DNA from 4 places in the Staphylococcus sp. aM genome. Region 4 is predicted to be linked to each of the others. Evidence: predicted binding sites of a transcription regulator. Region 4 holds the regulator's gene; each other region holds the start of a gene.
The links. The regulator Rex, encoded in region 4, represses fermentation and respiration genes when NADH is low (regulators of the CRP and FNR family bind a similar motif). The targets are predictions, from matches to a motif close to TTGTGAAATATTTCACAA.
Positions count from the first base shown of each region.

Region 1: a site for Rex is predicted at 1,651-1,668, ahead of P7F85_RS02415 (nitrate/nitrite transporter). Genes of this name have one in related genera too.
Region 2: a site for Rex is predicted at 2,659-2,676, ahead of P7F85_RS02380 (nitrate reductase subunit alpha). Genes of this name have one in related genera too.
Region 3: a site for Rex is predicted at 5,963-5,980, ahead of qoxA (cytochrome aa3 quinol oxidase subunit II). Genes of this name have one in related genera too.

Region 1 covers NZ_CP121447.1:530,482-539,091, forward strand. The annotation lists gene nreB (nitrate respiration regulation sensor histidine kinase NreB) at 1-848, shown strand, start outside; partial or broken gene P7F85_RS02410 (response regulator transcription factor) at 871-1,449, shown strand; gene P7F85_RS02415 (nitrate/nitrite transporter) at 1,775-2,926, shown strand; gene P7F85_RS02420 (Hsp20/alpha crystallin family protein) at 2,980-3,396, opposite strand; gene P7F85_RS02425 (MarR family winged helix-turn-helix transcriptional regulator) at 3,635-4,081, opposite strand; gene P7F85_RS02430 (nitroreductase family protein) at 4,246-4,875, shown strand; gene P7F85_RS02435 (DUF3139 domain-containing protein) at 5,004-5,369, shown strand; gene P7F85_RS02440 (cation:dicarboxylate symporter family transporter) at 5,619-6,896, shown strand; gene P7F85_RS02445 (DUF4889 domain-containing protein) at 7,185-7,529, opposite strand; gene P7F85_RS02450 (pyridoxamine 5'-phosphate oxidase family protein) at 7,892-8,314, opposite strand; gene rsp (AraC family transcriptional regulator Rsp) at 8,391-8,610, opposite strand, start outside.
Region 2 covers NZ_CP121447.1:517,344-525,953, reverse strand. The annotation lists gene P7F85_RS02380 (nitrate reductase subunit alpha) at 1-2,604, opposite strand, end outside; gene cobA (uroporphyrinogen-III C-methyltransferase) at 2,785-3,711, opposite strand; gene nirD (nitrite reductase small subunit NirD) at 3,702-4,016, opposite strand; gene nirB (nitrite reductase large subunit NirB) at 4,019-6,424, opposite strand; gene P7F85_RS02360 (sirohydrochlorin chelatase) at 6,494-7,216, opposite strand; gene nikA (nickel ABC transporter substrate-binding protein) at 7,535-8,610, shown strand, end outside.
Region 3 covers NZ_CP121447.1:1,795,657-1,804,266, reverse strand. The annotation lists gene P7F85_RS08880 (serine hydrolase domain-containing protein) at 1-683, shown strand, start outside; gene rihC (ribonucleoside hydrolase RihC) at 751-1,659, opposite strand; gene qoxD (cytochrome aa3 quinol oxidase subunit IV) at 1,759-2,049, opposite strand; gene qoxC (cytochrome aa3 quinol oxidase subunit III) at 2,046-2,651, opposite strand; gene qoxB (cytochrome aa3 quinol oxidase subunit I) at 2,641-4,629, opposite strand; gene qoxA (cytochrome aa3 quinol oxidase subunit II) at 4,629-5,738, opposite strand; gene P7F85_RS08850 (DUF5011 domain-containing protein) at 6,024-6,341, opposite strand; gene P7F85_RS08845 (globin domain-containing protein) at 6,603-7,748, shown strand; gene folD (bifunctional methylenetetrahydrofolate dehydrogenase/methenyltetrahydrofolate cyclohydrolase FolD) at 7,794-8,610, opposite strand, start outside.
Region 4 covers NZ_CP121447.1:863,997-872,606, reverse strand. The annotation lists gene P7F85_RS04210 (sucrose-6-phosphate hydrolase) at 1-1,268, opposite strand, end outside; gene P7F85_RS04205 (LacI family DNA-binding transcriptional regulator) at 1,569-2,519, opposite strand; gene P7F85_RS04200 (sulfurtransferase TusA family protein) at 2,660-2,884, opposite strand; gene P7F85_RS04195 (YeeE/YedE family protein) at 2,897-3,985, opposite strand; gene P7F85_RS04190 (hypothetical protein) at 4,156-4,461, opposite strand; gene P7F85_RS04185 (redox-sensing transcriptional repressor Rex) at 4,488-5,132, opposite strand; gene abc-f (ribosomal protection-like ABC-F family protein) at 5,391-7,325, shown strand; partial or broken gene P7F85_RS04175 (MutS-related protein) at 7,676-8,610, shown strand, end outside.

The DNA of each region.
Region 1 (8,610 bases), 330 kb from region 4:
GTTACACGAATGAGTATGACTTACAGTCATGCAAAGATTGCTTTTTAGATGTAGAACAACCTCATCACTCTCAATTCCAAGTATTTATGAAAACAAAAAACAGAAAAATCGCACCATTTACAGCTTCTTACATTACAATTGATCCGGTTAAAGGCATCAACGCATTTACTTTGCAAGATGTTGCACCTCAAATTGAACGACAAGAAAAAATGAATCAACGTCGAATGATGAGAAAAACAATTTCTGCACAAGAAAATGAACGTAAGCGTATATCTAGAGAATTACATGATAGTGTTATTCAAGAAATGTTGAATATTGATGTTCAATTACGTTTGTTAAAATATCAACAAGATAAAGAGAAGATATTAGATGATGTTAAAAATATTGAAGGATTAATGTCACAACTCGTTGATGATGTCCGACATTTATCAGTTGAATTGCGTCCTGCATCCCTTGATGATTTAGGACTAGAGGCAGCATTTAAATCGTATTTTAAACAATTCGAAGAAAATTATGGTATGCAAATCAATTATGTTTCTAACATTGTCAATCATCGATTTGATAGTGAAGTGGAAACAGTCGTTTATCGAGTTGTTCAAGAGGCTGTATATAACGCTTTAAAATATGCTGGTGTTAGTGAAGTAGAAGTCACTATTCAGCAAAATGAATTGACTTTAATCGCTGAAATTATTGATCGAGGACAAGGATTTGATCCATCTTCCAAGCCAAGAGGATCTGGACTAGGGTTATATGGAATGAAAGAGCGATCAGAACTTGTTGAAGGGAATTTAAACATAGAAACGCATATAGGTAAAGGAACGATTATTACTTTAGAAGTACCACTGTAAATTAATTTTTGGGGGAATAATGTTGAAAATAGTTATTGCCGATGATCATGCAGTTGTTAGAACCGGTTTCTCTATGATATTGAATTATCAAGAGGATATGGAAGTAGTTGCTACCGCTCCTGATGGTGTAGAAGCCTATCAAAAAGTCATGGAGTTTAAACCTGATGTGCTATTAATGGACTTAAGTATGCCACCAGGTGAATCTGGACTTATCGCAACGAGTAAAATTCATGAAAGTTTTCCTGAAACTAAGATTTTAATCTTAACGATGTATGATGATGAAGAGTATTTATTTCATGTATTGAGGAACGGTGCGAAAGATTATATTTTGAAAAACGCACCTGATGAACAACTATTGCTTGCTATTAGAACGGTTTATAATGGTGAGACATATGTGGATATGAAATTAACAACCTCATTAGTCAATGAATTTGTAAACAGTAGTAATCAGGAATATACAGATACATCAGATCCATTCAAAGTGTTATCCAAAAGGGAATTAGAGATATTGCCATTAATAGCAAAAGGCTACGGTAATAAAGAAATAGCAGAAAAACTATTTGTATCAGTGAAAACAGTAGAAGCACATAAAACACACATTAAAAGTACTTCCATTTTAATGGTTAGGGGCAGTGGATGACTGGTAAGTTACTACGTGATACTTGTAACTCACCTAGTCATCATGTGCCGGGGAAGAAAGACGAAATGTAAAATTTCTGTTCTTCACCCTCTTACGCAGTAGTGAAAGCTACTGTGATCCTATTAATAGGGGAATTACTTATATAAATAAGGGATTATCCTAATGTTCAGTTTTTCACAAAGTAGATAAAATCAAATTAAGATTAGTTCTATGTTCATTAATACTGCTATTAAAAGGCAGGCCCACATAGTACTAATAAATAAATGAATTCGACGAGGGTGAAAATATGGACAAGACAAAAGGTGGATTTCAACTCACATTACAAACACTTAGCTTAGTGGTTGGTTTTATGGCTTGGAGTATTATTTCTCCATTAATGCCGTTTATTTCTCAAGACATTAAAATATCAGCGGGACAACTATCCATTATTTTAGCAATACCCGTAATTTTAGGATCAATATTACGTGTCCCTTTTGGTTATTTAACTAATATTGTTGGAGCCAAATGGGTGTTTTTCTGTAGCTTTATAGTGCTTTTATTTCCAATTTACTTTTTAGGACAAGCACAATCACCAAAAATGATGATGATATCTGGATTCTTTCTTGGTGTTGGTGGTGCCATCTTCTCTGTAGGTGTTACATCAATTCCAAAATATTTTCCAAAAGATAAAGTAGGATTAGCAAATGGTATCTATGGTATGGGAAATATAGGGACAGCCATTTCATCCTTTTTAGCACCGCCAATTGCAGGGATTATTGGTTGGCAAGCAACGGTTAGAAGTTATTTGGTTATTATTGCTATATTTGCAGTATTAATGTTTATATTTGGGGATAATCGTGAGCCTAAAGTAAAAGTGCCACTAATAGCTCAAATGAAAATCTTATTTAAAAATTATAAACTATACTATACAAGTCTTTGGTACTTTATTACATTTGGTGCGTTTGTAGCCTTTGGACTATTTTTGCCAAACTATCTTGTACAACATTTTGGTATAGATAAAGTAGATGCAGGTATTCGTTCAGGTATATTTATTGCTTTAGCGACTTTCTTGAGACCAGTCGGAGGTATACTAGGTGATAAATTAAATGCAGTTAAAGTTCTGATGGTAGATTTTGTCATTATGATTATAGGTGCATTAATTTTAGGATTTTCTAATCACATCGCATTATTTACCATTGGATGTTTAATGATAAGTGTATGTGCAGGTATTGGTAATGGTCTTATTTTTAAATTAGTACCTTCATATTTTGCGAAAGAAGCTGGATCAGCAAATGGTATTGTATCAATGATGGGGGGGCTTGGTGGCTTTTTCCCACCATTAGTAATCACATATGTTACAGGTATGACTGGTTCAAGTCATTTAGCATTTATCTTTTTAGCTGTTTTTGGACTTATCGCATTAATCACAATGGTTCATTTAAATAAAAAAGAAGCATAAATAAATAACACCCTCATCATGGTTATACCGTGACGAGGGTGTTATATTTTGATTTATAATATAGAAATAGTTGTTGCGTCTTCAGATTCTTGTTGTTGTTTAGGTAAGCGAATATTTAAGACGCCATCTTCAAATGTTGCTTTGATTAAATCTTTATCTACATCTTCAAATTCAAATCGACGCACAAGTTCTCCGTTAGAGCGTTCATTCAATTGTGCTTGTCCATTATGAGGCTCTAAATACTTATTAGCTTTAATCGTTAATGTATGATGATCAAAAGTTAATGATATATTTTCCTTTTTAACGCCTGCAAGTTCAGCTTCTATTAAATAATGATCGCTTTCATTATATAAATTAGCTGGAAATGCTTGTGTTGAAAACTGATTAAAAACTTGTTTACCTAAGTCTCTAAACATATCAGTAGGGTCATTTTTCAAAAATGAATTATTAAAGAAGTCGTTACTAGGCATACTATTCGCTCCTTTTGATTAACTAAATTTGAATCATATTTAATTGTAAATTCATTATATGTACTGTTTAGGGTGAGGTAAAGTAAAAAGGATTCATGGAGTGATTACTCGTTCTAGAGAATATAGACAAAAGCTTACAATATGAAACATTGGTTCACATAACTTGGATTTACATGAATAAAAGAAAGATATGAATGTTGAGGGAAAGTTTACTTTTGTCTTTTTCTCTATAGAAGTATTACTTTTCCGTGGATTTATCAAAGTTTTTAGAAACAAACATTTGAAGATGGTTGATTAATTCTTTAGCTTCGTTAACGTCGATATCAAATTCGCCAAATACTTTTAATGACACTTCAGATAATGGTTTTTTAATACTTTTACCATGATCTGTCAGTGAAATTTGAAGAATTCTTTCATCTTTTTCTTCACGAGTTCGAACAACGTAATTTTTCTTTTCTAATTTTTTTAGTAATGGTGTTAAAGTGCCTGAATCTAAGAAAACTCTATCACCTAAAGTTTTGATGTTAAGTTTCTCATCTTCTTCAATCGCCATTAGCACTATATAACCAGTGTACGTGAGTTCGTATTCCTTTAAATAACTAGAATACTTTTTGATTATTTCTTTTGATGAAACATAGAATAAAAAGCATAATTGTTTGCTTAAATAACTATTTTCTACATACATTAAATCACTCCTTGTTAAGCTAACAATATTATGAAGTGTATGACTTGTCAAGTGCCGTTTGAAGTGATATAGGCAAATTGCTTTTCATTTAAAAATTACAAAATTATAATAAAAATTAATTGTTTTGAAATATCAAACGACTTATAAAGAAAGAGGAGAACTTAATGGAAAGAATCTCAAAATTTGATGATGTATTAAAAGGAAGAAAATCTGTAAAAGTATTTGATACTGAATATAAAATTAGTCACGAAGAAATGGATGAAATGATTCAAAAAGCAACTAAGGCACCATCATCCGTAAATATGCAGCCGTGGAGAATAATGGTAGTAGATTCGGATGAAGGTAAAGAAAAAATCTTACCCTCATTTGGGATGAACTCAAGACAAGTGAATACATCGTCCGCGATGATTATTGTTTTTGGTGACTTGAAAAATTATGAAAAAGCTGAACAAATTTATAGTGACGCAGTAAGTAAGAAACATATGACTGAAGAAATTAAAGATAAAATGTTAAGTTGGGTCCTTCCTCATTATAAAGGGTTATCTAGAGAAGGTATGAAAGATATCGTCAATATTGATAGTAGTTTAATGGCTATGCAATTCATGCTTGTAGCTAAATCTCATGGCTATGATACGAATCCAATCGGTGGATTTGATAAAGCTAATATTGCAGACGTGTTAGGTTTAGATAGTGAGCGTTTTGTACCTGTGGTAGCTATTGCAGTAGGTAAAGGTGCACAAGAAGCACATGACTCAGTACGTTCACCACTTGAAGATGTTAGACAATATCTATAATAAACTTGAACAAAATTTTTAAGTGCAAAATTCAGATAAGAATATTTTGTTACAAAAGTTTTATAAGACTTTAAAAATGTATGCTTTTCGTTCATACTAATTAAGATAAGGCAAAAGGAGTCTATAAAATGAGTAGGAAACAGAAATTAATTAGAATCGCTATTATATTAATCATTTCATTAGTTTTAGCATTTGCATTTTTCTTCGCACTTAAAACATATCAAGGCCATAAAAATATTGAAATGGTCGATAGTTATCTTAAAGAACATCATTTAAAAGATAAGATAAAAAAAGAAGAAACTTTGTATAGCGCTAAAAAAGGTGTCTATTATAAGGAAGTTATTTATAAAGACGAGCCTAAAGTAACTTATGTCATACAGCCGATAAGTACAAGAAAAGGTATCTTTGCAGAAGGTTTTGATACTGAAACTAAGAAAAGTTTAAAAAGTGCCAAACACAATTACTTTAATAAAAATTATAAACCTTCAAATTAATCTAAATAATTTTAGGTTATCGATTGAAAAAATCGGTAACCTTTTTTTCTTATTGTGTAAGTTTGATATTAGGCTAGAATTATGATTATAACAATGAAAGTGAAAAAAATAACCGTAGTAAAATACTCTGGTTTCACAATTATTTAGAAATTTCAACACAATTATTTGTATTTGTTATTTAAAAAATTATAGCTATTTTTAAGTTATCTGATATAATTAAGTGATGTCAGATGAAGGGGAGTTTGCAATATGGCTCTATTCAAGAGAAAAATTAGCCTTCCAGTGCAAGTATTAATTGCGTTGGTTCTAGGTGTTGTCGTTGGACTTATATTATATGGAAATGAAGAAGCGGCTAACTACATAAAGCCATTTGGAGACGTCTTTTTAAATTTAATTAAAATGATCGTTATTCCAGTTGTGTTCTGTTCTTTAGCGTTATCTATTTCGAACGTAGGGGAGTCGAAAACCGTAGGTCGCTATGGATGGAAAACAATACTTTACTTTGAGATTATAACAACAATCGCTATTGGTCTTGGGATTATCTTCGGTAACTTGTTTAAACCAGGTTCTGGACTTGATCCATCAAAACTACCAAAGGGCGATATTTCTAAATATCAATCATCTGCACACGCTGCAGAACAATCTACATATGGTAACCATTTTATTGATACCATTGTAAACATTGTACCTACAAACTTTTTTGAAGCTTTAACTAAAGGAGAATTATTACCAATCATCTTCTTTGCTGTATTCTTCGGTTTAGGCTTAGCTGCCATCGGTGAAAAAGCAGAACCAGTTAAATCTTTCTTAAATGGTACATTAGAAGCAGTTTTCTGGATGATTAACAAAATTTTAAAATTAGCACCATTAGGTGTCTTTGCATTTATTTGTACAACAATTATTACATTTGGTGCATCAGCTTTACTTCCTCTACTTAAACTTGTATTAGTTGTCGTCTTCGCGATGGTATTCTTTGTAGTTGTAGTATTAGGAATTGTAGCAAGAATGTGTGGCATAAGTATTTTCTCAATTATGAAAATACTAAAAAGTGAAATTCTTTTAGCCTTTTCAACATCAAGCTCAGAAGCTGTATTACCAGTAATGATGAAAAAGATGGAAAAATTTGGTTCACCAAAAGAAATTACATCATTTGTTATACCAATTGGATATACATTTAACTTAGACGGTTCAGCATTATATCAGTCAATCGCTGCTTTATTCGTCGCACAAATGTATGGTATGCATTTAACGTTAACAGAACAAATTGTGTTAATGTTAACATTAATGCTTACATCAAAAGGTATGGCGGCAGTTCCAGGTACTTCAATCGTTGTTTTATTAACAACATTAGGTGCAATGGGATTACCAGCTCAAGGACTTGCATTAATCATAGGAGTTGACCGTTTATTAGACATGGTACGTACAGTCGTTAACGTTATGGGTAACGCTTTATCAACTGTAGTTATCGCAAAATGGGAAAACTTATATGATAAGAAACAAGGCCAAGAGTATTTAAAATCACTATAAAATAACAAATCTGACATTTTTAGAGCCCCTTATCGCATTAGCGATTAGGGGCTCTTATGCATTAGCGCAAGCTAAGGCGAACCGAAGAAGAAAATCGCATTAGCGATTAGGGGCCCTTATGCATTTAAAGAAGTACTTCCATTTTAATGGTTAGTACTTCTTACGCAGTAGCGCAAGCTACTGTGATCCTTAAACGTACTTCCATTTTAATGGTTAGACTTATGAGAATACGACAAATATATATACAAAGAAAAGGAAGCAAGTCATCAGGACTTGCTTCCTTTTTAACTACATATGCATATGTCCCATATCATGGATTTGAGTCATTAATCCGTGAGGTACATCATCATGATCTACTTTTTTCACTTTTGCAATTTTGCCAGTTTTTTCATTTTTAGTAATCATAACGAAATCTTCTTTTTTAACAGATACTTTTGCATCTGAAGGAAGTTTAACATTCTTTTCAATTTTTTCGTCTTTTTCACTAATCATTTTATCAATTGTAGTATCATTTTTCATAACGCCATAGTATGTTTCTTTCTTGCCACCAGCCATCATTACGACAACTAAAACAATACATACAATTAACATAATTGCGATAAGACCAAAACCAAGTCCTTTTTTACTCTTCATTTTATATATTCTCCTTTAGTATTGTTGTTTTCTATTTCATTTATACAGAAAATTAGAGTAATTTGCAATTAAATTCAAAATATAAGTGTTTATTATTAATTGAAAAATTCATAAAATATACGTATTTGTGGTTCATTAACGTAAAAATATTGACAAATAAGTATTTGAGCTTCCATTGGTGTGCGTATTAAGTCATGTGATTCCTTTTTTACATAAGCACTTCATTAAATGAGTTTAGTGGCATGGATTAAATTACATGTGTAAACCTCATAATAAATATAAAAGAAGCACAAAAATGATTCTAAACTTTAAATCATCTTTGTGCTATTATTTTGGAATTGTGTCCCAAACTCACATTATAATTATAATTCAATTGTGAAAGGTGTATCTAAATCTTTGTCATTCATAAGTTTGATAGACTTAGGCGTTACTTTTAATACACATAATTCAGGATCTTTATTAGAATCAAAGAATGATTTATCTTGCGTTTCCCATAACCAATCAATGACTTTTTGATCTTTGACAACTTCAATCGTTGCATCAATTTCAACAAAACTGTGATTAGTTGTTTCATTATAACCTAATAAAATGTACGCATAAGGATTATCTTCAATTTCTTCAACTTTAATTGAGTTGACATTTGTCTTAGTATAAAGCGTTAATTCATCATTATAAAACACCATATATCTACTATTAGGTTTGTTATTATAAGCTGTAGATAGTACACCTACTTTAGAATGATCTAATACTTTTTCAATCGCTTCAGTTGCTTTTTGATTATCCAATATAATCATCTCCTTAATGATAACTATAACCATAAATCATCATTGTTAAACTTTAGCCATAGTTATATTTAAATCATTAATTGGGTTTAATACAGATATACTTCACTTCGTCGTGTTTTAAAATGATCTTGATGTCTTGATTATCAAGTTCTAGGAGTGATAATTCAGTTTTAGGATGATTAGAACGGTCTAATTGTTCAATCATCTCCTTATCAAGAAACAGTTGTTGTCTGTTTTGAGGTAATAAATTATCAATAGTGCCATGTTCATTATTTAACGTTTGGACTGTAATTAAT
Region 2 (8,610 bases), 350 kb from region 4:
TTTACCTGGTATGGCATCTATCTCACCTTTAGACCAATCTTTTACTATACCTAATGGTGTGGCTATTTCTTGTTTAGAATCATGACCTAATGGTGTTGTTACGACATCTTTATATGTACCTGGTAGATAATCCTTCGCCATTTCTGACACTACTTTAGCGAGTGTTTTATAAATATCCCAATCGGATCGAGACTCCCACAATGGATCTATGGCTGGATTAAATGGATGAACATAAGGATGCATATCAGTAGAAGAAAGGTCATGCTTTTCATACCAAGTTGCTGCTGGTAAAACAATATCTGAATATAATGGCGTCGCTGTCATTCTAAAATCGAGCGATACGAGTAAATCTAATTTACCTGTTGTTTCTTCTCTCCACTGAATTTCATCAGGTTTATCATCTTCGTTTGGTGATGCTAATAATCCTGATTTTGTACCTAATAAATGTTTCATAAAATATTCTTGTCCTTTAGCAGAACTAGAAATTAAATTAGAACGCCATACGAATAATGTTTTAGGATGGTTTTTTCTTAAATCAGGATCTTCTACTGCAAATTTTGTTTCCTTCGTTTTCACTTCATTAATCGCACGTTGTAAGATGGCTTCATTTGAATCATCACCATTTTCTTTGGCTTCTTCAGCGAATAACAAACTATTCTTATTAAACTGTGGATACGAAGGCAACCAGCCTAATTTAGCTGCTGTCACATTGTAATCAGCTGGATGTTGATGTTTTATATGCTTCGCTAAAGGTGATTTCAATTTATCAACATTTGATTCTTCATACTTCCATTGATCTGTTGCGAAATAGAACCAACTTGTCCCATTTTGTAAGCGTGGAGGCCCTTGCCAATCTTTAGCAAATGCAATCGTATTCCATCCTTCGATGGGTCGACATTTTTCTTGTCCAACATAGTGTGCCCAACCACCACCATTGACACCTTGACAGCCACATAACATAACTAAATTTAAAATAGAACGATAAATTGTATCGGAATTAAACCAATGGTTGATACCAGCTCCCATAATAATCATTGAGCGTCCTTCTGTGTCTATAGCATTTTGAGCAAATTCTTTTGCAACTTGAATGACTAGGCTAGATTTTATACCTGTAATGTTTTCTTGCCAGGCAGGCGTATATTTAGAATGTGCATCGTCATATCCCGTTGCTTCTAATTCATGATTAAAACGTTTGATACCATATTGACTTATCATCAAATCATATACAGTAGTAATATATCTTTCATCACCATTAGCTAATTTAATCTTCTTAGTAGGTATAGGTCGTTCAAAGACACCGTCGCCATTGCTATCAAAATATGGAAATTGAATTTGTTGTAATTCAAAATCACTTTCATCCATGGATAGACTAGGTTGAATATCATTGCCTGCTTCATCTTCTAATTTAAGATTCCATTGTTTACCATCTTCCCAGCGTTGCCCCATCGTACCATTTGGAACAACTAGTTGATTTGATAAGTTATCAAATAACACAGGCTTCCATTCTCCGTTTGTTGTATCTTGTCCAAGATCACTTGCTCTTAAAAATCGGCCTGCTTTCAAACCATTTTCATCTTGATCTAACATTAATATAAAAGGCATATCTGTATATTGTTTAGCATAATTAATAAATCGTGAATTAGGATTATTGATATAATATTCTTGTAAAATAACATGTGTCATTGCTTGAGCAACTGCAGCATCAGTACCTGGATTAGGCGCCAGCCAATTATCTGCAAACTTTACATTTTCAGCATAATCTGGTGCGATAGAAATGACTTTAGTTCCTTTATATCGTACTTCTGTCATGAAATGTGCATCTGGAGTTCTTGTTAATGGTACGTTTGAACCCCACATAATCATGTAAGCAGCGTTATACCAATCACTTGATTCAGGGACATCTGTCTGTTCCCCCCATATTTGAGGTGATGCTGGTGGCAAATCGGCATACCAATCATAAAAACTCAACATTTCTCCACCCAACAAATTAATGAATCGTGCACCAGCTGCATAGCTCACCATAGACATCGCTGGAATAGGCGTGAATCCTGCTATTCTATCTGGACCATCTTTTTTAATGGTATATAGTAATTGAGCAGCGATAATATCAGTTACATCTTTCCAATTTGATCGTACATGACCACCCATACCACGCGCTTGTTTATAACGTTTGGCTTTTTCTTCATCTTCTACAATAGATGTCCATGCAGCAATTTTGTTTCCATGATTTTCTTCAAGTGCTTCTTGCCATAATTCTAAGAGCTGCCCTCTGATATAGGGATATTTAACTCTTAATGGACTATATTCATACCATGAAAATGAGGCACCTCTTGGGCATCCTCTCGGTTCATATTCTGGCATATCTGGACCACAACTAGGATAATCTGTTTGTTGATTTTCCCATGTTATGACGCCATTTTTAACAAAAACTTTCCATGAACAAGACCCAGTACAATTCACGCCGTGGGTAGTTCTCACTTCTTTATCGTGACTCCAACGTTCACGGTACATTTTTTCCCATTCTCTGCTTTTACTTTCAAGTACTGACCAATTACCATTAAACTTTTCAGTTGGTTTAAAAAAATTCAATCCAAATTTGCCCATAAATATCCTCCTAGACCTTTACTTCATCTATGCGTTCCAATCTTTTCAATTAGATTGTACATTTTTTCACAATATTTATATATTAGGGAATGTCCTAATTGCACTTATAAATTCCCTACTACAAAAAAGCAGTGCCTATTCTAGATAGACACTGCTTTATCATTAATATTCATTTTGTGCTTATAATTCAATAAACTGATGTGTATACTGCTTTAACACTGATTTGTATAATGCTTGTTGAGAATAATGATACGTCTCATCTACTTCTATCATGCATCCATAACCTTGCTCATATAGTAATTCACATTTTTCTAATGCTTGGTTTCTATCGCCTTTTACAATATATATTTTTTCTTTATTCTTAGTCTTAATTTGGGGTTGTGAATAGCTGATGATATCTCCAATGATACAAATGCCTGGTAATCCTTCTACTTTATACTGGTTTAACTTTTGTTCGATATTACTTATATTTCCAGTCAATACTTGTTCATCAAAAAGTGAGGCACGGAAAACAATTGCGATTGGGTAATCATACGATGTATACTGTCTGATTTGCGAAATAATTCTAGGTAGTCGTTTAACCCCCATATAAACAGCTAGCGTTCCTTTATTTATTAATGTACTGATATCAATGTCATTATCTTTTGAATCCTTAAAATGACCTGTTGAAAAAGTAACGTTTTTAGCTATACTTCTCATTGTTAGACCTAAGTTCATGGATTGTGCTGCTGCACTTGCCGATGTTATCCCCGGCACTATTTCAAAGTTGATATTTAATTCAACTAAAGCTTCTACTTCTTCTTGGACACGTCCAAATATAGCAGGGTCGCCTCCTTTAAGCCTAACCACATGATGATGTTTACTTGCCGCTTCAATCATTTTTTGATTAATGGCCTCTTGTTGAATATGTTTAGTATATGGTTTCTTACCAACATCAATGATTTCTATATCTGGTTTAGCATATTGCAATATAAAGGGATTAACCAATCTGTCGTATAATATAATATCTGCATTTTCAATGAGTCTTTGCGCTCTTTTAGTTAATAAATTAGGATCACCAGGACCTGCACCTACTAAGTAGACAGTTCCGTATCGATTTAAAGGCATATAAAAATATCTCCATCTACGACTTCTACTGGATACGTTTCTACACAACCAGTATCTGGTTCCTGAACATCACCTGTCTTAAGATCAATTTTTTGGTCATGTAAAGGACAATAAACATAGTTTCCACTAACAGTACCTTCTGACAAAGGCCCCTCTTTATGAGGACAAATATTATTGACTGCAAATATCTCTCCTTCATTTGTTAAAAACAAACCAATCTCTTTATCGTTTACGAATACTTTCTTACCAATTAATGGTGTTAACTCATCTATACGGGACACTTTAATTTTCTCCATATGTTTCATGATTAAACCCTCTCAACTTCAAAGATTTTTTGTGATGCTTTATCATTTACGATTGCTTGCCAAGGTTCCTCTTGGATCGCTTGTTTCGCTTCCATCACTCTATCGAAAAGTGCTTGTTGACGTTCGGGGTCTAACAATACTTCTTTCACATTTTCAAAACCAAGACGTTCTAACCAAGGCGCAGTTCTTTCAGCATATATTCCAGTTTCACGATAATATTGCATCAATGCACCACAAATACGAATCACTTCATCTTCTGTTTCTACAGTAGTTAGTAATTGTCCTTTTGTTACTTCAGTACCGCCATTACCTCCGATATAGAGTTGGAAACCATTTTCTACTGATATCACACCAAAATCTTTCACACCAGATTCTACGCAACTTCTAGGGCATCCTGATACACCCATTTTGAATTTATGTGGGGTATCAATATATTCAAATGTTTTCTCTAATCTAATACCAAGTTGAGTCGTATATTGTGTTCCAAATCTACAGAATTCTTTACCAACACAACTTTTAACTGAACGTGTTTTTTTACCATAAGCTGAAGCAGAACGCATGCCTAAGTCTTCCCATACGCTTGGTAGTTCTTCTTTTTTCAATCCATATAATCCCACACGTTGAGATCCTGTAACTTTAACAAGTGGTACATTATATTTTTTAGCGACTTCCCCTAGTCTAATAAGTTGATCTGCATCTGTAACACCACCGCGCATTTGGGGGATGACGGAGAATGTACCGTCATTTTGAATATTTGCATGATAACGTTCATTGGCAAATCGTGATTCTTTTTCATCTTTATGCTCATATGGATATATCATGTTCAAATAGTAGTTGATAGCTGGACGACATTTTGGACATCCATTTTTATCTTTGAAGTTGAGTACATGTCTCACTTCTTTAGATGTTTTGAGTCCTTTTGCTCTAATTTGAGTAACAATTTGATCTCGTGATAAATCCGTACAAGCACATATACCAGTTGGTTTAGAGGCTATAAAATCATCACCTAATGCATATTGTAGAATGTCTGCGATTTGGCCTTTACATTTCCCACATGAATTTCCTGCTTTAGTCATTTTTGTAACTTCAGCTACAGACGTTAATCCGTTTTTAGTAATCGCTTCTACAATTGTGCCTTTATTGACACCATTACAACCACAAATTGTTTCGTCATCTGCCATATCCTCAATAGATACATTGGCAGCTTCTCCACCTTTTGTTAATAAAGAGACCAACGTATAGTCTTCGATAGATTCGTGCTTTTTCATCATGTTATAGAAGCGAGAACCATCATCTGTATTCCCATATAACACTGCACCGACAACTTCTCCATCTTTTAAAAATACTTTTTTATAATTATTATCGATACTATTAAATATCTCTATACCATGAATATCGTCAGTTTCTTCAATAATACCTGCACTATATAAATCACACCCTGATACCTTTAAAGAGGTAAATGTAGTAGAGCCATGATAACCATTAGTTTCCTTATTTGTTAAATAGTCTGCTAAAACGATACCTTGTTCATATAATGGTGCAACTAAACCATATACTTTACCTTCACATTCTGCACATTCTCCCACAGCAAAGATATTTGGATCATTTGTTTGCATAAATTCATTAACGATAATACCTCTATTAACGTCTAAACCAGCCGCTTTAGCTACCTCAGTATAAGGTCTAATACCTACCGCCATAACAACTAAGTCCGCTTCTAACACACGTCCATCTGCTAATCTAACGGACTCAACATCTTCATGACCGAGAATTTCTTGGGTATTCGCTTGTAATTCAAATCGCATACCTTGTTGTTCCAAATCATTTTTTAGCATTTGACCTGCTTTTCGATCCAATTGCATTTCCATAAGCCATTCTGCTAAATGTACTACGGTTACCTCCATACCTTGGTCTAATAACCCTCTAGCACATTCTAATCCTAATAGGCCCCCACCTATAACAATTGCTTTATGTTTAGTTTGAGCTATCTCCATCATGCGTTTAGTATCATCAATTGTTCGCCACCCAATAACACTTGGTAAATCAGATCCTGGAATAGGTAAAACAAATGCTTTTGAACCTGTGGCAATTATACATTGATCATATTCAAAGGATTGCCCACTCTCAGTTAAAACTGTCTTTTTTTCTCTATCTAATATCGTCACTGGATCGTTATTAACCAATTTAATGTCATGTTCTGCATACCAGTCATATGAATTCATGATTGTTTCTTCTACAGTCATTTTATTTTGTAAAATATTAGATAACATGATTCTATTATAATTTGGATAGGCTTCTTTACCGATAATGGTAATTTCAAAACGTTGCGGATCTCTATCCAAAATTTCTTCGATAGTTCTCAAACCAGCCATGCCATTTCCTATCATCACTAATTTGTTTTTAGTCATATATATGCCCCTTTATCACTATAGATAAGTTATTTAAAGGATTGGATATAAAGGCACATGTTGTTATTTTTAAAATTGGAGTGCTTCAAGACGTTCTCGTATAATAAGTCTCAATGCGTCATCAAAATTGATTGACGGTGTAATGTGTAGTTTACAATGAATATCCATGTCATCAATGAATCGTTTTACTTTATTGACCAATCTTCCATCAAATAAAAAGAGTGGCACGATAATTAATTCATCATATTGTTTTGATATCTCGTCTAAATCATTCCTGAATGTTAAAACGCCATATAAAGCTCTTGCATATACAGGTCGCTTCGAGTCGATGGTTTCCACAAATGCTTTAAGTTCATCATGTGCTTTTGTAAAACGGCCGCTACCATTACCGTGTGCAATAATAACCGTTGCTGTCTTGGAGGCTTGATCAGCAAGATGCACATCCTCTATTCTTCTTTCTACTAGTGATTTCATATAAGGATGTGTGCCTAAAGGTTCACTCATTTGACTCGAAATTTGAGGATACTTTACTTTCATCTCTGATAGTATGTTAGGAATATCGCCAATATAATGCATCGCTCTAAAAATAAGTAACGGCACAATTCTAAATTGTGTGATTCCTTTTTCGATCATCTTTTCCATTGTTATTTCTAAACTCTGTGTGTCACTCTCTAAAAATGCTAATTCGTAATGGTACTCTTCATCTTTTAGTAAAGTTGTAATGAATTCTTCTAAGGCTTTATTTTGATTTCCTTTTCTCATTCCATGTGCCACTAAAATGTTGCCTACCATAATACCAATCCTTTCAACTTGAATTGTAAACTAATTCGTAGAGTTTTTGTGATTAATTTCACATTTTTAGTGAAAATTAGGGAATCCCCTTATACAAGTTATATACACAACATATTAAAATATTTAACTTTGTAAAAAGAGATGTATAAAGATTTAAATTACATGTAATAAGATATATAATTAAAATATTAGTGGTTAATATATGTACTACTTCAACTAGCACCAATTTCAAATACATAACGAACGATGCAATATGTACGTGCCATATTAACGACTTAGTAAATTTTCATGATTAGACAATGGAGAGGAGTAAACGACATGAAAAGATTTACTATTCTGATAATTATAGTATCCTTTATTTTAGCAAGTTGTAACAATAATGCAACAAATAAAAAAGATACGCTTAATGTTGAAATCCCATTAAAAACAACATCAATTGCGCCATATGAAACGGATGTACCTGTGAAAATCGGTGCATTAGAATCTTTATTCAAAATGTCTAAAGATGGTAAAGTTAAACCCCTATTGGTTAAATCCTTCAAACAAAAATCTGATGATACCCTTACCCTAAAAATTAAAGATGACATTCATTTCCAAAATGGTCATAAATTAACTGGAGATGCTGTCAAACGTAGTCTAGAACAAGGTGTTAAAAAGAGTGACTTATTAAGTGGATCTCTACCTATTGATAAAATCACTGCAAAAGGCCAAGAAGTGACAATCAAAACCAAGGAACCTTATCCTGAATTAAAATCCGAATTAGCGAGTCCATTCGCAGCTATTTATGACACACAAGCGAAAGGCAAAGTTTCGGATCAACCAGTTGGTACAGGCCCGTACCAAATTGACAAATATCAACGGTCACAAAAGATAGAGCTATCAAAATACAAAGATTATTGGCAAGGTACACCTAAATTAAGTAAAATCAATGTCACATATCATGAAGATGGCAATACTCGTGTCAACCATTTATTATCTGGCAAATCAGATTTAACAACAGATGTACCTATCGCTCAAATTAATGATGTTAAAAAATCTAATAAAGCGAATATTCAAAGTACATCTGGTTTCAGAACTCATTTATTACTTTATAATCACGACAGCAAAAAAATGAATAAAAATGTTCGAGAAGCATTTGATGCAGTTATTAATCGTAAAGAAATTGCTAAGAATGTGTCCAAAGATTATGCCAAACCAGCCTCTGGACCATTTAATGATCGATTGAAGCATATTAAAGGTAGCGAGGTTCAGCCACAAGACATTAATAAAGCGAAAAAGCTATTAGCCAAAGAAGGCTACACTAAAGATCATCCTTTAAAAATCAATATGGTTACTTATGATGGTAGACCTGAATTACCTAAGATTGGACAAGTTATTCAATCTGAAGCTAAAAA
Region 3 (8,610 bases), 930 kb from region 4:
ATAAATATGAAGCATCTACAAATATTAAAAATCTAGATCAAGCTGTTAAATCAATTCAGCAAAAAGGCATTGATGACAAATTTTATCATAAGCATCAATATAATGATGGCAATTATTTAGTCCTTGCGAAAGTAATTGAAAAAGTAACTCATAAACCTTATGTTGAAAATTATTATAGTAGACTAGCCAATCCTTTTAAATTAAAACATAGTGCTTTCTTTGATGAGAAAGTATATCAAAAGTATATGGCTAGGGGTTATAAAATCAATCATAATAAATTCTCTTTAATGCATCCTAAAATTCTTGATCAATATTATGGTGCAGGTAATTTATATATGGCACCTCATGATATGGGGCAATTAATACTTGCTTTACAACATTATAAAATATTTGATGCGGATGTAACGAATCCATTACTTCATGAATTTGGTACAAAACAATATCCTAAGGAATACCGATACGGTTTTTATGTTACGCCAACCATGAACCGAGTCAATGGTGTATTCTTCGGACAAAAATTCACAGTATATTACAATGATAAATATATCGTGATATTAGCAAGCAACTTAACTGTTGAAGGCGAAACAGCAGATGAAACAAATGAGAATAAAATGAAACATGTATTCTATGATATGCTTCATCAGAAAAAGCAATATAATGTTCCTGGAATTCAAGTGAAGTAATGATAATGATATAAATATAAACGCACATGTTGTTGTCTATGAGACATACGACATGTGCGTTTTTGATTTATTTACAATGAGCAAGCGCTTGTAAAAACGCATGTTGATAATAATTTGAAATAGGGGAATGAACAACCTGACAGTTAGGTTCTATTGAATTAAAGTCTACAACAGTTGCCCCTTTAGTAAGTATACCTTGTAATTCTATTTGAACATTTGCATCAAATACATTAAATAGATCAGCATCTATTAAATATAAAATAGTGAATACATCATATAATTTGAGACCTTCATGAACATTTTCAGTTCGATAATGTTGGAACAATTGAGATAACATATCACCAGTCTGATTCGTTGCTTTTATTTTTTCTATAAATTCATGGGAAAACATGGCTTGACGTGCTAAATCTAATCCAATCATAACCAAAGGAAGTTGAGAGTTAAAAACAATATTAGCTGCTTCAGGGTCGCAATATATATTAAATTCTGCAAGAGGTGTAACGTTACCTCTGCCGCTACTACCACCCATAATTACAATTTGCTTAATCTTTGATTTGATTTCTGGATAGGTAGCAAGTAGAAGCGCAATATTTGTTAATGGTCCAATAGCAACAATAGTAATGGGGGAAGTGCTTTCCTTTAATACATTTTTCATGGCTTCGATAGCGTTCATAGGTGAAATTTTTTCATCTGTAGGAGATTTAAAATCATAGCCATCCATACCAGATTCCCCATGAACTTCAGCTGCATCAACAGGATTTGAAATTAATGGACGTGATGCGCCTTTAAAAACAGGCACATGACTATTGAAAAAATATTTTAATTTTAAAGCGTTAGCAGTTGTTTTATCAATATTCACATTACCATTTACCGTTGTAATCATTTTTACATCTAATTGCGGGTGATTGAGCGCTAAGCTAATAGCTGCCGCATCATCAATACCAGGATCTGTATCTATAATCAATGATATCGTCATGTTCATCTTCTCCTTAAAAATAGTAAGTAATTATATTTTGACGCAAAAAAGACCTGCTAGCAAATGCTAACAGGTCTAAAAGTATGATTTCTATACTTTTTATAAGTGGTGTGAGTGACCACCTTGCATAACCCAATACGTACCGACAACGATAGCAAGAGTTATGATAATTGCAAAGATAACTTTGAATGATTGCACACGACCGTCTTTACCTTCAGTCAAGTGCATGAACATTAATAATTGAACTGCAGCTTGGATAAATGCAAATCCAAAAATAATTGTTACTTTAGCATGGAAAGTCATTGATGTGTATAGAGTTACGAAAACTGCTAAAAGCGTTAATACGATAGAAGCAATAAATCCGACAGTATGTTTTACGATTGTATTCATCCGCTATACACCATCCCTATCATATATACGGCAGTGAAGATGAAGATCCAAACAACATCTAAGAAGTGCCAGTATAAACTTACTATAAATAATTTTGGAGCATTATATGAATCCAAACCACGAGTACCAATTTGAATTAATAAACAAATAATCCAAACAATACCAACTGAAACGTGACAACCATGAGTTCCTAAAAGAATAAAGAAACTAGACCAGAAGGAACCAATAGTAGGGTTAACACCTTCAGTTGCATAATGTGCGAATTCGTAGATTTCGAAACCTACGAATACAAGCCCTAGTAGTACAGTAAGAATCATCCAAAACATCATTAAGTTTTGTTTTTCTTTACGCATGTAGTAAATTGCAATACCACATGTATATGAACTTAATAATAACGCAAATGTCATTATTAAAACTAATGGTAATTCAAATAATTCTGTAGTCATCTTGCCAGCGTAATCGCCACCGTGTTGCAAAGTTAATAACGTTGCGAATAGGGTACCGAATAACGCGAATTCGGCTGTAAGGAAAATCCAAAAGCCAAGTTTATTTAATTCGCCTTCATGCGTACGTGAATCGATTGTATTAGTATCATGACTCATGACTTACAGCCTCCCTTTCTTTAATTCGTGCTTCTCTTAAACGAGCCTCAGTTTCAGCTACTTCAGAAGCAGGGATATGGTAACCGTGGTCGATTTGGAAACTTCTCCAAATCATAGTACCAAAGATACCTGCTAAGCAGATAGCCGCTGGAATGATTGTTTCAAAGATTAAGAAGAAACCACCAATTGTGAAGAAGATACCCATCCAGAAACCAACTGGAGTGTCATTTGGCATATGAATATCTTTGTAATTATGGTTGTCTAAATAATGACGACCATGTTCCTTCATATCTACAAATGTATCATAGTCATTCCAATCTGGAGTGACAGCAAAGTTGTATTTAGGTGGAATTGCTGAAGCAGTAGTCCACTCTAATGTACGACCAAGGCCATCCCAGTTATCGCCTGTAGCTTCACGTGGCGCTTTAATGTGACTGTAAACAATGCTTACCACTAAGAATAAGAAACCAATTGCCATTAATAAAGCACCGATAGTTGAAATGAAGTTCAATAAGAACCAACCATCAGAAGGCATATAAGTGTATAAACGACGTGGCATACCATCTAATCCAAGGATGAATTGTGGTAAGAAACAAACGTTAAATCCGATCATGAAGAACCAGAAGCACCATTTGTTTAACGTTTCGTTTAATTTGTAGCCCATCATTTTTGGATACCAGAAGATTAAACCAGCTAAGCAGGCAAATACTACACCAGTAACCAATGTATAGTGGAAGTGAGCTACTAAGAAATAAGTGTTGTGATATTGATAGTCAGCTGATGCCATCGCTAACATTACACCAGTAACCCCACCTAATAGGAAGTTAGGGATGAATGCTAATGAGAATAACATCGGTGACTCAAAAGTAATTCGACCTTTATACAATGTTAATAGCCAGTTGAATAGCTTAACGCCGGTAGGTACACCGATTAACATTGTTGAAATTGAGAAGAATGAGTTGATTAAAGCACCATTACCCATTGTGAAGAAATGGTGAACCCAAACTAAGAAACTTAAGAACGCGATACCAGCAGTTGCCCAGACCATGCTTTGATGACCGAACAAGCGTTTACGCGCAAATGTTGGAATAATTTCAGAGTAAATACCAAATGCAGGTAAGATAACGATATATACTTCAGGGTGCCCCCATACCCAGAAGAAGTTCGCCCATAACATAGGCATACCGCCATCTGCAACTGTAAAGAATGCTGTTCCAAACACTCTATCTACTGTCATTAAAGCTAAAGCCACTGTTAATACAGGGAAAGCTAAGATAACGATTAAAGTAGTAATGAATGTTGTTACAGTAAACATTGGCATTTGCATAAACTTCATTGTTGGTGTTTTACATCTTAAGATTGTTACAAAGAAGTTGATACCGGTCATTAAAGTACCTAAACCGGAGATTTGAATTGCAACTAGATAGTAGTTAACACCTGGACCAGGACTAAATTCACCAGCAAGTGGTGCATAGTTTGTCCAACCAGCAGCTGGTGATCCACCTATGATAAATGATAGGTTGAATAAAATCATACCAGCAAAGAATAGCCAGAAACTTACGTTGTTCATTACAGGGAAGGCAACATCACGTGCACCAATTTGTAAAGGAACAACAATATTCCATAAACCAAAGATAAATGGCATAGCCATGAATATAATCATGATAACGCCGTGCGTACTGAAAATTTCATTGTAGTGATTTGATTCCAAGAATTTGTTATCTGGAATAGTTAATTGCGTACGAATAAGTAACGCGTCAATACCACCACGGACGAACATTAATACGGCACAGATTAAATACATAACACCGATTTTTTTATGGTCTACGGATGTGAACCATTCTTTATAAAGATATTTCCATAATTTGAAATACGTAATTACCGCTATAAGGCCGATAACTAAGAATGGCGCACCAATTTGTGCCATTGTAATCATCCAGTTACCTTTAACGATTAATTGATCCCATGGAAAATTCATTAATGTCCACCTCCATGATCATCTTTTTTAGACGGACTATCGTCTTTTGCTTCTTTGGAAATTTTTTCCATTTCCTTAGAATTGTGTTTTTCTTTCTTCTTGAATTCATTGTCGTATTTTTCATTGTTGCCAAGAATCATTGGTGTCATACCATGACGTTTGTAGTTAGCGTTTGAAATAGTAACCTTACGTGCTGGTTTCACTGGTTTATCTTTTACATCTTTATAAAGATCTTTTTCGTCAACGAAGTTAGGATCTTTCTGAACGTAGTTATAACGTTTGTATGCGTAGAAGATATACTCAGGATCAGCTGCAGGGTCAACGAACGCCATATGAGTACCATTAAACGTTAATTCTTTGTTAGGTGTGCTTGGTAAGATTTGTTTATCAAATGTATCTTGATCTAACGTTTTCTTACTTTGAGCTTTTTTCACCCATTTGTTGAAATCACTTTGGCTTACAGAGTTAACATCAAATGTTTGACGTGAGAAACCTTCACCGTTGAAGTTTGAGTTTCTACCTCTGAAAGTACCTGTTTGATCTGCTGTTAATGTCCAATTCATAGTCATACCAGTCATGGCATATTTCTGACCACCTAATTGTGGAATCCAGAAACTTGTCATTGTATCCATAGCTTGTAACTTGAATACGACTGGACGATCTTTAGGAATTGTTAATGTATTAACAGTTTCGATGTGTTGATCTGGGTAGGCAAAGAACCATTTGTAACCAGCGCTTACTGCGTAAACCACAAGTGGGTCCTTGTCTTTTTCTGGTGGTTTTTCATAATCGTATAATGTTTTAACAGTTGGAATTGCTAAAGCAATAACGATAATGATAGGTACCACAAACCAAATTGTTTCAATTAAAGAATTGTGGTGCATCTTACCAGATTCATCATTCTTATTGTAACTATACTTGTAAATAAAGAATGCGAACATAGCAAGAACAACGACAACAATAACAAGCATGAAGATAATTGAATAGATGATCAAGAACTTCTGACTACTTGCTACTGGCCCTTTTGCATTGAAAACTTCAATGTTCGAACAACCACTAAGTAAAATTAGTGTTCCGACCATTAGAAGCAAAGACTTAAATTTTGACACTTTTTTGACCTCCTAATACTACAAATGTAGGGCTTACCACTAATTTTAGTTTATTACACAATATTTACAAGTACCTAAAAGAAAAAAATTATTGATATAAGCAAAAAATTTAAAAAAATTTGAGATATGACGGGGATTGTAAGATTTGTTAAAATTGTGTGTACATTTTGTGAAAAAGGACAAATTTGTGAAATTGCAATAAATAATGCATTTTTAGATAGATAATTTGAAGATATTCAGAAAATAAAAAAAGTTGAGAATTTAATCTCAACTAAATATAAAATATTATTTGACTTTAATATTTCTAATTGAAGTTTTTTGAGCACCGTCTGAATCTGTGACTTTGTATTTAACCTCATATGTACCTGATTTAGTAGTATCAACATCGCCATCTATTTTGATTTTATGTGTTAAATCACCATCTTCTTTATCATAAGCACTTATGCCTTGAAGTAGGTTATAATCTTCACCTTTTTCGATGATGATGTCATTCACGCCTCTTAATTGAGGTTCCGAATTAGTTGTCGCTTCGGCATTTAGATTAGGTGTGACTAAAGTAGCAGATACTCCGATTGCTGATAGTGACTGAATTAGTTTGTTCATAAAATAACCTCCGAATGTTAGTCAACTACGATTTATGTATATCATACGTTAATTTTCAGAATAATACATCATACTATAGTCTTAATATACCTGATTAATTAGATATTTAATACATATAATAAGAAATAAATAATTAAAATTATGTAAATTGAACGTTATGTGAACAATTTAACATTTCTTTGATTAACTACATAGTTAAGGTTTAGAATGACAGTGTAAAAAGTTTTGGTTTTAAATACGAGTTATCCGGGAGTGGAAATAATGTTAAGTGAAAGAGAAAAAGACGTAGTAAAAGAAACAGTACCAGTATTACAAGATAAAGGAGTAGAAATTACTTCGAATTTTTATGCACGCATGTTTAAACAACATCCTGAACTAAAAAACATGTTTAATCAAACAAATCAACAGCGTGGATTACAATCTACTGCATTAGCTCAATCTGTGTTAGCCGCAGCGGTTAATATTGATCATCTTGAAGCTATCCTACCTGTAGTAAAAGAAATCGCTTATAAACATTGCGCTTTACAAGTACCACCAGCAGGATACGATATCGTTGGTGAAAACTTAATTGCAGCAATAAAAGAAGTTGTTGGATTAGATGACGACCATGAAATTATTAAAACATGGAAAAAAGCTTATCAAGAAATTGCAGACATATTCATTTCTGTTGAAAAAGATATCTATAAAGACATGCTATGGGACGGCTTCCAGCCATTTAAAGTTGAAACCATAGAACAAGTCTCTTCTGATATTAAAGCTTTCACAGTCTCTTCGGGTGAATATGATTTAAGTCAGTTTGTACCTGGTCAATATATTACCGTCGATGTAGGTAGTGAAAAAATGCCTTATAGAGCTAAAAGACATTATTCAATTGTAAAAGGCGATAAAAATCATCTTACTTTTGCGGTGAAAAGAGATGTAACTACAGAACATGAAGGTGAAGTATCTACAATTTTACATGATGAATTTCAAGAAGGGGACAATATTAATTTGACAGCTCCTGTAGGGCCATTTCATGTTGTTGAAAAGGGTAACAGACAGTTGTTCCTAGGATCTGGTATAGGCGTAACGCCACTCGTATCTATGTTTAATGAAGTAGTAAATGACAATGGAGAAGCTCGATTTATACAAGTAACAAATGACATGGACGATGCACCGTTCTCATCATTATTAACTGCTATTGCTAATGAGAACACGCAAGCAACGTATGACTTATACGATAAAAATAAAAACGGCTATATTGGTAGTGAACAATTAAAACAATGGATCGACAATGATACGGAAATTTATGTATGCGGTGGGAAATCATTCATTCAATCAATGATTAAAGCTTTAAAAGAATTAAATATAGATGAATCTAAAATTCATTACGAAACATTTATTCCAAAATTGAGTGTAGCAGTATAAATAGAATAAAAAAGCAGAAGGCCAACGCCTTCTGCTTTTTTATAATTATTCAATACCACGACGCATTTTCTCTGCAAGTAAAGTATTATTCAGTACCATTGTAATTGTTAATGGACCAACACCACCTGGTACAGGTGTAATAGCACTTGCGACTTCTTTTACTTCGTCAAATGCGACGTCACCTTTTAGTTTGCCATTTTCATCTGGAGTATTACCTACATCAATGATAACCGCGCCTTCTTTAACCATATCTTTAGTAACTAATTCAGGTTTTCCAACTGCACTGACAACGATATCAGCTTCTTTAATGAAACTAGCCATGTCTTTAGATCTTGAATGTAGGATTGTCACAGTTGCATTTTGTTGTAGTAATAGTTTAGATACAGGTTGACCTACGATATGACTTCTACCAATTACCACAGCATTTTTTCCTTCAATATCAATGTCAGCATGCTTCAATATTTCCATAATTCCTAATGGTGTACAAGGTACAAAAGTTTGTTCATCAATATATAATTTACCAATATTACTTGGATGGAAGCCATCCACATCTTTTTCTGGATTAATTGCTTCTAATACTTTTTGTTCACTAACTTGCTTTGGAAGAGGTACTTGAACTAGGATGCCACTGACAGAATCATCATTATTTAAGCGTTCTAATTCTGATAATACATCTTCTTCAGAAGTATCTTCGCTTAAATGAACGATTTCGGAAATCATTCCAATTTTTTCTGCTGCTTTCTTTTTAGACCTAACATAACTTTGGCTTGCACCATCGTTACCGACCAATATTACGGATAATTTAGGTGTGTATCCTTTAGATTTAAGTACTTCCACTTGATCTTTTAAACCTTGACGATAA
Region 4 (8,610 bases):
TCTACATTGCCTGGTAATACACCGCTATCAGTTCGATCAAGTGTCACTTTATTGTCTCTTTTATTATATGAAATCATTGTCGATTGATATCTTGATGTTCTTAACTCAAAATAAATTTCAGATGCATCATTTTCCAAAATATCAATGATTAATTCGTATTGTTTACCCTCATATGGATGTAACTTGGTTGTAAATTTATTAGCGTAACCTAAAGCTGTTTCTTTGTTATATCTTAATTTTTCTAAGCTTTGAATAGGTCTTTGTTTCAACTTACCATTTTCAATATTTAATACTCTTGGAATAGTTAAACAATGTGCCCAACCTTCTTCATCTGTAGGATATGTTGTGTCTGGTAATCCCATCCAACCAATTAAGATACGTTGACCATTTTGGTCGAGAAATGTTTGTGGCGCATAAAAATCAAAACCTCTGTCCAATTCTAAAAATGATTGATGATCAAATTCTAACGTATCTAGATTTAAATCACCCATAATATAGCCAGATTGATAAATATTACGATACTTATCTTCATCACTATCAAGACCTTGTGGACAAAACATGATGACATCATGGCCATCTAGTTCAAAGTAATCAGGACACTCCCACATATAACCAAACTGATTTAATGATGTTTTAATTTCTCCTTGGAAATGCCAATTCACAATATCTTTCGAACGATATAATAATAATCTACCAAATTCATCCATAGTTTGCGCACCTAAAATCGCATAAAATTGATCCTCAACTTGAAATACTTTTGGATCTCTAAAATGACTTGTATAGCCTTCCGGTTGTTGGCTAATGACAGGTTTAGGAAATTTCTCTACTGATCCGTCAGCTTTCATTCTAGCAATCATTTGGGATGAATGTCTTTGCCATGCATGATCACGGTGATTTCCAGTGTACATATAATATAAATGGCCCTGATATTCAAAAGCACTTCCGCTATAAACGCCATGACTATCGAATTTAGTATCTGGACTTAGTATCACACCTTGTGGTTCGAAATGAACCAAATCGTCACTTGTATAATTAAACCAATACTTTAAACCATGTACCGCACCTAAAGGGAACCATTGATGTGACACATAATATTTTCCATCAAAATAAATTAAACCGTTGGGATCATTTAATAAACCCGTTTCTGGTTGAATATGAAAAGTTTGTCTATACGGAGATAGTTTTACTTGTTGTTTTAAATTTAGTAATTTATCGCTATCAGCATCTTCTATTCGTTGATAGCGTTCTTCTTTAGTCCATTCAGTCATTCATATCCCCCTATTTTATAGTAATCTTTTAAGTATATGGGGTTAAGTTTATTCATAATAAAGTGCCACTTATACATGTAATTTTGTTCAATTATAAATATTAAACAAAAGTCGAAACTATATGCTAAGTCATATGCGTTTCTAAAAATGTATGTCTTTATCATTGTCTTCCCCAACTTGCATTGTCTTTAGAATTCCTCATCGAAATCCTTTATACTTGGGCTACTTGAGCCGGTAAGAATGATGCTTCTATTTTATCATTTCTACTGGTATCGGTTCCATATAATTTGAATATATTCTTCATAATTTCACTGGTATCACAATGGTTTCTTCAATAGCTTCACCCTTTATCAATTGTCTAACTTCAAGCATGGCACGTTGTCCCGCTTCAAAATAATTAAACTGTATCGTTCGAATAATTGGTGAAACTATTTGTGTCATAGGGTCTCCACCAAATCCATGAATCATTGTTGGTTTTAATAATTGATCTGAATTAAAACTATATTTATGAATAGCCAATGCAATCGCATCGGTCGCACCTATAATGACGTCAGCATCATTGATCTTTGTTAACGTTTGTTCAATGTCTTGTAATGCTTCTTCATATTTAAAAGAGGTTTCAAATATATCTGGTTCAATTTGATATTTTGATAAGCCGTCGACTAATCCATTTCTTCTATGTACACCCACTGCAATGTCTTTCTCAGTAACACTAAAAAATACAACACGTTGTGGTTGGTTTTGACCTACCCACTCACCCACTTTTAATCCTGCTTGATAATCATCATGCGTGATGCTATGTAATCCAGGGTATTCTTGTCCAACTATAATGACAGGTACATTAGCTTTATCAATTACTTCCAAGTGTTTATTAGTAATATCGGTTGCCATTAAAATGATTGCATCCACTTTACTTCGAGATAAAGTTTCAATTGCTTCTATTTCCGCATCCATATGTAAACCAGTGTAGTTTAGTAGTAATTGATAGTTATGTCGTTGGCATTGATCTACTATACCTTTGACTGTTTCATCAACAGCGTAAGAGTTCATCCTTGGAATAATTGCACCTATAATACGTGTTTGAGTCGCTCTTAGACTTTGTGCAAACTGATTCGGTTGGTAGTCATGTTCATTAATAATTCTACTTAATTTTATACGCGTCTTTTGACTTACAGATCCATTATTTAAATACCTAGAAACTGTACTTTTAGATACACCTGCTAATTTTGCGATATCCGATATATTTTTCATAAAAGTTACTCACCCATCATATTTTGGAAAACTTATATTTATTCTATCATACATGTAATCGCTTTAAATACTATTTTCTAGTTCTTTGAAATGAAAAAGAGCACCCTATGTAGGATGCTCTGTCTATATTTATCAGTACTTTACGCTTTTTGAACAGTAATTGTCCAAGATGCATCACCGAGTTGTTCATAATTAGTAACAGGGTAACCATTTTCTGCCGCCCAATTAGGGATTGCCTCAGTTGCCTGTGTACAATCAAAATCAATTTTTAATTCATCGCCAAGATCTAATTCAGTCATTTTCTTTTGTGCTTCAATTAATGGGAAAGGACAAACCATCCCAACTGTACCTAATTCATATACCATTATAAATCCTCCTTACGTCGTTTGCGTTTGTTGTTTAACTGTTGTTTGTTGTTTTTTAGTCGATTGTTGTAATTGTTTCATAGGTTTAATAAAAATAAAGTAACTCATAAACCATACACCTAGAATCATTGAACCTAAGCCAATCCAACCTTGCCAACTCATTGTTGCCGTTTCAACTAAACCGTTACCGATTGAGCAACCACCTGCAACAGAGGCTCCAAAGCCCATTAAAATACCACCTATTGCACTATTTCTAATTGTTTTCTTATCTGGTAAACGCCATTTGAATTCTTTTGAACCTTTAGCAGCAATGTAGGAACCAAGGAATATACCTACAACTAAAAATGCGCCCCAATCAATGAGTTGAGTATTTCCAGTAATTAAGAAATTAACAATATTTGCTGAAGGCGTCGTAATTCCTAATCCATAATCTCTACCAGTAGAACTACTCATTGGCCAAGCTAATAATGCGATTAATCCAACTGCAATTGCTGCTACAAATGGATGATACCTTCTTTCAAATAAATAATGTCTTAAACCTGTATACTTTTGTTTTAATTTAGGAACTGCTACTTTAGGTTTTTTAAGTGTTTTAGTCACCAATATTAAAGTAATAATCGTTATAAGAATGACTAAAATCCAATTTGGAATATGCAATGTATCTGCCATACTAGCATTTTCATTTGTAGGTTGGTTAATTACTTTTAGAACTGGTGATAAAATACCTGTCTTAGTCATAGCACTTGTTAATGCATATAAAATAAGTGCAATCCAACTACCTATTAAACCTTCTCCTGCTCTATAATATGTTCCAGTAGCACAACCGCCTGCTAATACGATACCTATGCCAAAGACAAAAGAACCGATAACTGTACCAACAATTGGAAATGTATGTGCTGGAACATTAACTAAGCCTAAACTTGTTAAAATGAATAAACCAATACTTTGAACTGTAATCGCAACAAGCAAAGCATAAAACATTTTATTACTTTTTTGTACATACATATCTCTAAAACCGCCTGCTAAACAAAAGCGAGTTCGTTGCATTACGAATCCTAATAGTACACCGACAATCAAACCGCTTATAATCATCCAAACCATATTTTCACCCTTTTCCGATATAAATACTAAGTTATTTTACAGGATAAAGTGTTATATTTCAAGTTCACTATCTAAATTAGTTCTCCCAATGCATATCTTTATTGAATGTAGTTTTCACTTTACTAAAAAATAGTACACCTCTTTAAGATGTACTATTAAATATCGCTATTTTAAAGCGCTTGTATTTCATTTATATGATGAACTAACGTTTGTATGTCTTTTGATTTAAAATGACTGAATTTATACCAAGTTTGGTTATAATAAATAAATAATTTATGTCCTAGTAATCCCTTACGTACTTGGTAACGAATTATTTTTTTTACATCAATATCTAAATTTAAAGGATTATGATTTGTATAATATGACTTGAATATTAGTGTATGCTCGTTCAAAACCAATTGTCCGGGAATGTATATCAATGTAGGTAAATGAGCTTTATACATACAACTTACTTGAATCAAAAATTTACCATTCATAAAGAGTCCCCCTAATGACCAATATGCTATTTCATTGATTCATCATAATTTCTCATAAAGAATAGTAAGGACTGTAATTCAATACCTAAATCAATATGATGTACTTGAACATCATTTGGTGTACTTACTCTTGCTGGCGTAAAATTCATAATTCCTTTAATACCAGATTCAACAAGTTCGTCTGTAACACTTTGAGCAACATGTTCAGGAGTAGTGAGAATGACTACATCAATATCTTGTTTTGATAACGTTTGTTTTAAAGTCTTGCTATCTTTAACAACTACACGGCCTACTTGTTCACCGATGACATCTTGATTCACATCAAATGCTTCTGTAATTGTCATTTCATCGTGAATTGAAAAGTTATATGTTAATAATGCTCGACCTAAGTTACCTACACCAACAATTGCAATTTTAATATCATTACTACCACTAATTTCAGCTTTAAAAAATTCAATTAAACTATCTATATTATAGCCATAACCTTTTTTACCTAATTCGCCAAAATATGAAAAATCTCTACGAATCGTAGCTGAATCTATTTGTAATGCTTCGCTAATAGCTTTAGAATTAACACGGTCAATACCTTTAGTTTTTAGATTACTAACAAATCTATAATATAACGGTAAACGTTTTAAAGTTGCTCGAGGAATTTTAACGTTACTTGCCATTTTATTTGTCTCCCTTCGACACTAAACGGTTTCAATTTAATTTTATGTATATATGTTTGCAACAATAAAAATCCAAATAATTGTTTACAATGAATACTTGCTAATTATACATTAATAAAATTTAAAAATAAATATCCTAGTTTCAAGACACAGCTTAATACTGTAAAATAAATATTAATATGATAAACAAATATTTAAACATATCAAACTATATGTATAGTTTATAATGATATCGCATATTTAGAAAGGTGAAGTCGGATGATACTTTTACAACTTAATGACATCTCTAAATCGTTCGATGGTGAAGATATCTTTACTAACGTTGATTTTGAAGTAAAAACAGGCGAACGTATAGGTGTTGTTGGACGAAATGGTGCCGGTAAATCAACACTTATGAAAATCATTGCTGGCGTTGAAGATTATGATAGTGGTCATATTTCAAAGATTAAAAATCTTAAGATGGGCTATTTGACACAACAAATGACACTAGACTCTAACGCCACTGTATTTGAGGAAATGTCAAAACCATTTGAACATATAAAAAATATGGAATTATTAATCAAACAAGAAACCGATTGGTTAGCTGCACATGCAGATGCGTATGATACCCCTACTTATCAAGCACATATGGAAAAATATGAATCTTTATCAAATCAATTTGAGCAACTAGAAGGTTATCAATATGATAGTAAAATTAAAACAGTTCTTCATGGGTTGAATTTTAATGAAGATGACTTTAATAAACCTATTAATGACTTCAGTGGTGGTCAAAAAACAAGATTATCACTGGCACAAATGTTGTTAAATGAACCAGATTTATTATTACTTGATGAACCTACCAACCATCTTGATTTAGAAACCACAAAATGGTTAGAGGATTATTTACGCTACTTTAAAGGTGCAATTGTCATTATCAGTCATGATAGATATTTCTTAGACAAAATCGTTACACAAGTTTATGACGTCGCTTTAGGTAGCGTCAAACGATATATTGGTAATTATGAACAATTTATTCAACAAAGAGATAAATATTATGAAAAACGTATGCAAGAATATGAAAAACAACAGGAAGAAATTAAAAGATTAGAAACATTTGTAGAAAAAAATATTACAAGAGCTTCAACAAGTGGCATGGCAAAAAGTCGTCGTAAAACCCTAGAAAAAATTCAACGTATAGATAAACCTATGATTGATGCAAGAAGTGCCAATATCCAGTTTGGATTTGATAGAAATACCGGAAATGACGTCATGCATATCAAACAATTAGAAATTGGTTATGATGATACCCCTATTACTAAACCTATTAATATGGAAGTATCCAAAGGCGATCACATTGCAATTATAGGGCCAAATGGTGTCGGTAAAACCACTTTGATTAAAACCATTGCTCAAAGACAACGTCAACTCGGTGGCGAAGTCACATTTGGTGCTAATTTGAAAATTGGTTACTATGATCAAAAACAAGCTGAATTCAAATCAAATAAAACCATTCTAGATTATGTGTGGGACCAATATCCAAATATGAACGAAAAAGATATTCGAGCAGTATTAGGACGCTTTTTATTCGTACAAGACGATGTCAAAAAAATCATCAATGATTTATCAGGTGGTGAAAAAGCAAGACTACAACTAGCCTTGTTAATGTTACAACGTGATAATGTACTTATTTTAGATGAGCCTACCAATCACCTCGACATAGATTCAAAAGAAATGTTAGAACAAGCTTTAGAGCATTTTGCAGGTACTATAATATTTGTATCCCATGATAGATATTTCATCAATCAATTAGCCAATAAAGTATTTGACTTAGATCATGATGGTGGCAAAATGTATCTTGGTGACTACCAATATTATATTGAAAAAACAGAAGAAGCTGCTGCTCTAAAAGCTAAAGCGGAAAGTGAAATTGAGTCTACAAATAACCCAAGCACCAAACAGAGATCGACATCATCATATGAAAATCAAAAACAACGTCGTCGCGAACAACGCAAAATAGAACGTGAAATCGAGCAACGTGAAGCTATCATCGAATCATGTGAAGCAAAGATCGAAGACATTGATTATCAACTTACACAACCTGATGTTTATAGTGATCCTATTAAATCCAATGAATTAGCGGAATTAAAATCAAACACCGAACAAGAATTAGAACAAGCAATGATGGAATGGGAAGAATTACAAGAAAAATTATAAATAACTATTATTTTACTAGACATTAAAAAGTAGAGTTTCTACTCTTTAGTGTCTTTTTTCTATCGTTTTATTGATTATTATTAACAATGATTATTGCCTATATGAAAGCTATCCACAGAGTTATCCTAGTTATCCACAAGTAATATGTAACTATTTTTAAAAGTTATTCAGATGAAAATATACTATATCCACAAAAATTAACACCACTTATCCACAAGTTGTGCACTTATTGTTGATAAGTACGCATGTTCCCTATTGACATAACTTCTAACTTCTCATTATTATCATTGATTGTTTCATATTAAATGATATGAAATAATTAAAATAACTATACATAAAGGAGTTTTTCAATGGACGATGTACAGTTATTTTTATTATTTGTATTAGGCGTTATTATTTTAACCACCGTCGTTAGTATTATTACATCAATCGTCAATAGAAGACAGTTCATTAATAAAATTAACGGCTTATGGCCTAATCAAGAAAAGATAGAAAAATTTATTAGGCCAAATGCGAAATATGATTATCAATTTCAAACTTATAGTGATCATTATAATGAACATCAACTTGTCGATGACAAAACTTGGTCTGACTTAAATATGGATGCCTTATTTCAAAGTATGAATTTCAATTTCACAGCACTTGGTGAAATGCGTTTATATGCTACTTTACGTAGGATGTATAAAGTAAACAATAAAATATTACTTAAACGTTTTAAAGAAGATACATCGTTTAGGAATCAAGTTTCATTACGGTTAGGTTTAGTAGGTAAAAGTGTTTATCCCCATTTTCCCGATCAACTCACACCTATTAAGTGTCAAAAAATATTTATGCTAGCACCATTATTACCGATTATCGCTTTAATTTATACATGCTTTGATGCGTCAAATGGCATTCTGATATTCGTCATAGCTTGCATGATCAATATCATTTTATCGGTCAGTTTAAAACGAACATTTGAACAAGATTTAAAAACCATTTTTTATACTGCTTATATTTTAAAACAGTGTTAAAAATCTTACTGAGATAGAGGGAACACCACAAGTAGACGTCAATTTCAATCACTTTAAAACTGCACGTTATTTGAGTGGTATATTAGCCAAAATCGAAACCGTAGACTTAGCATCAGCCTTTGTTTTATTGATTAAAACTATATTTATGTTAGATTATCTAATTTTCCATACTATTCAGCATAGTTACTATAAATACATAAATGAAGTATTAAAATGCTATGATTATATAGGCCATTTAGATAATCATTATGCCATTGCTTTATATCAAGAGA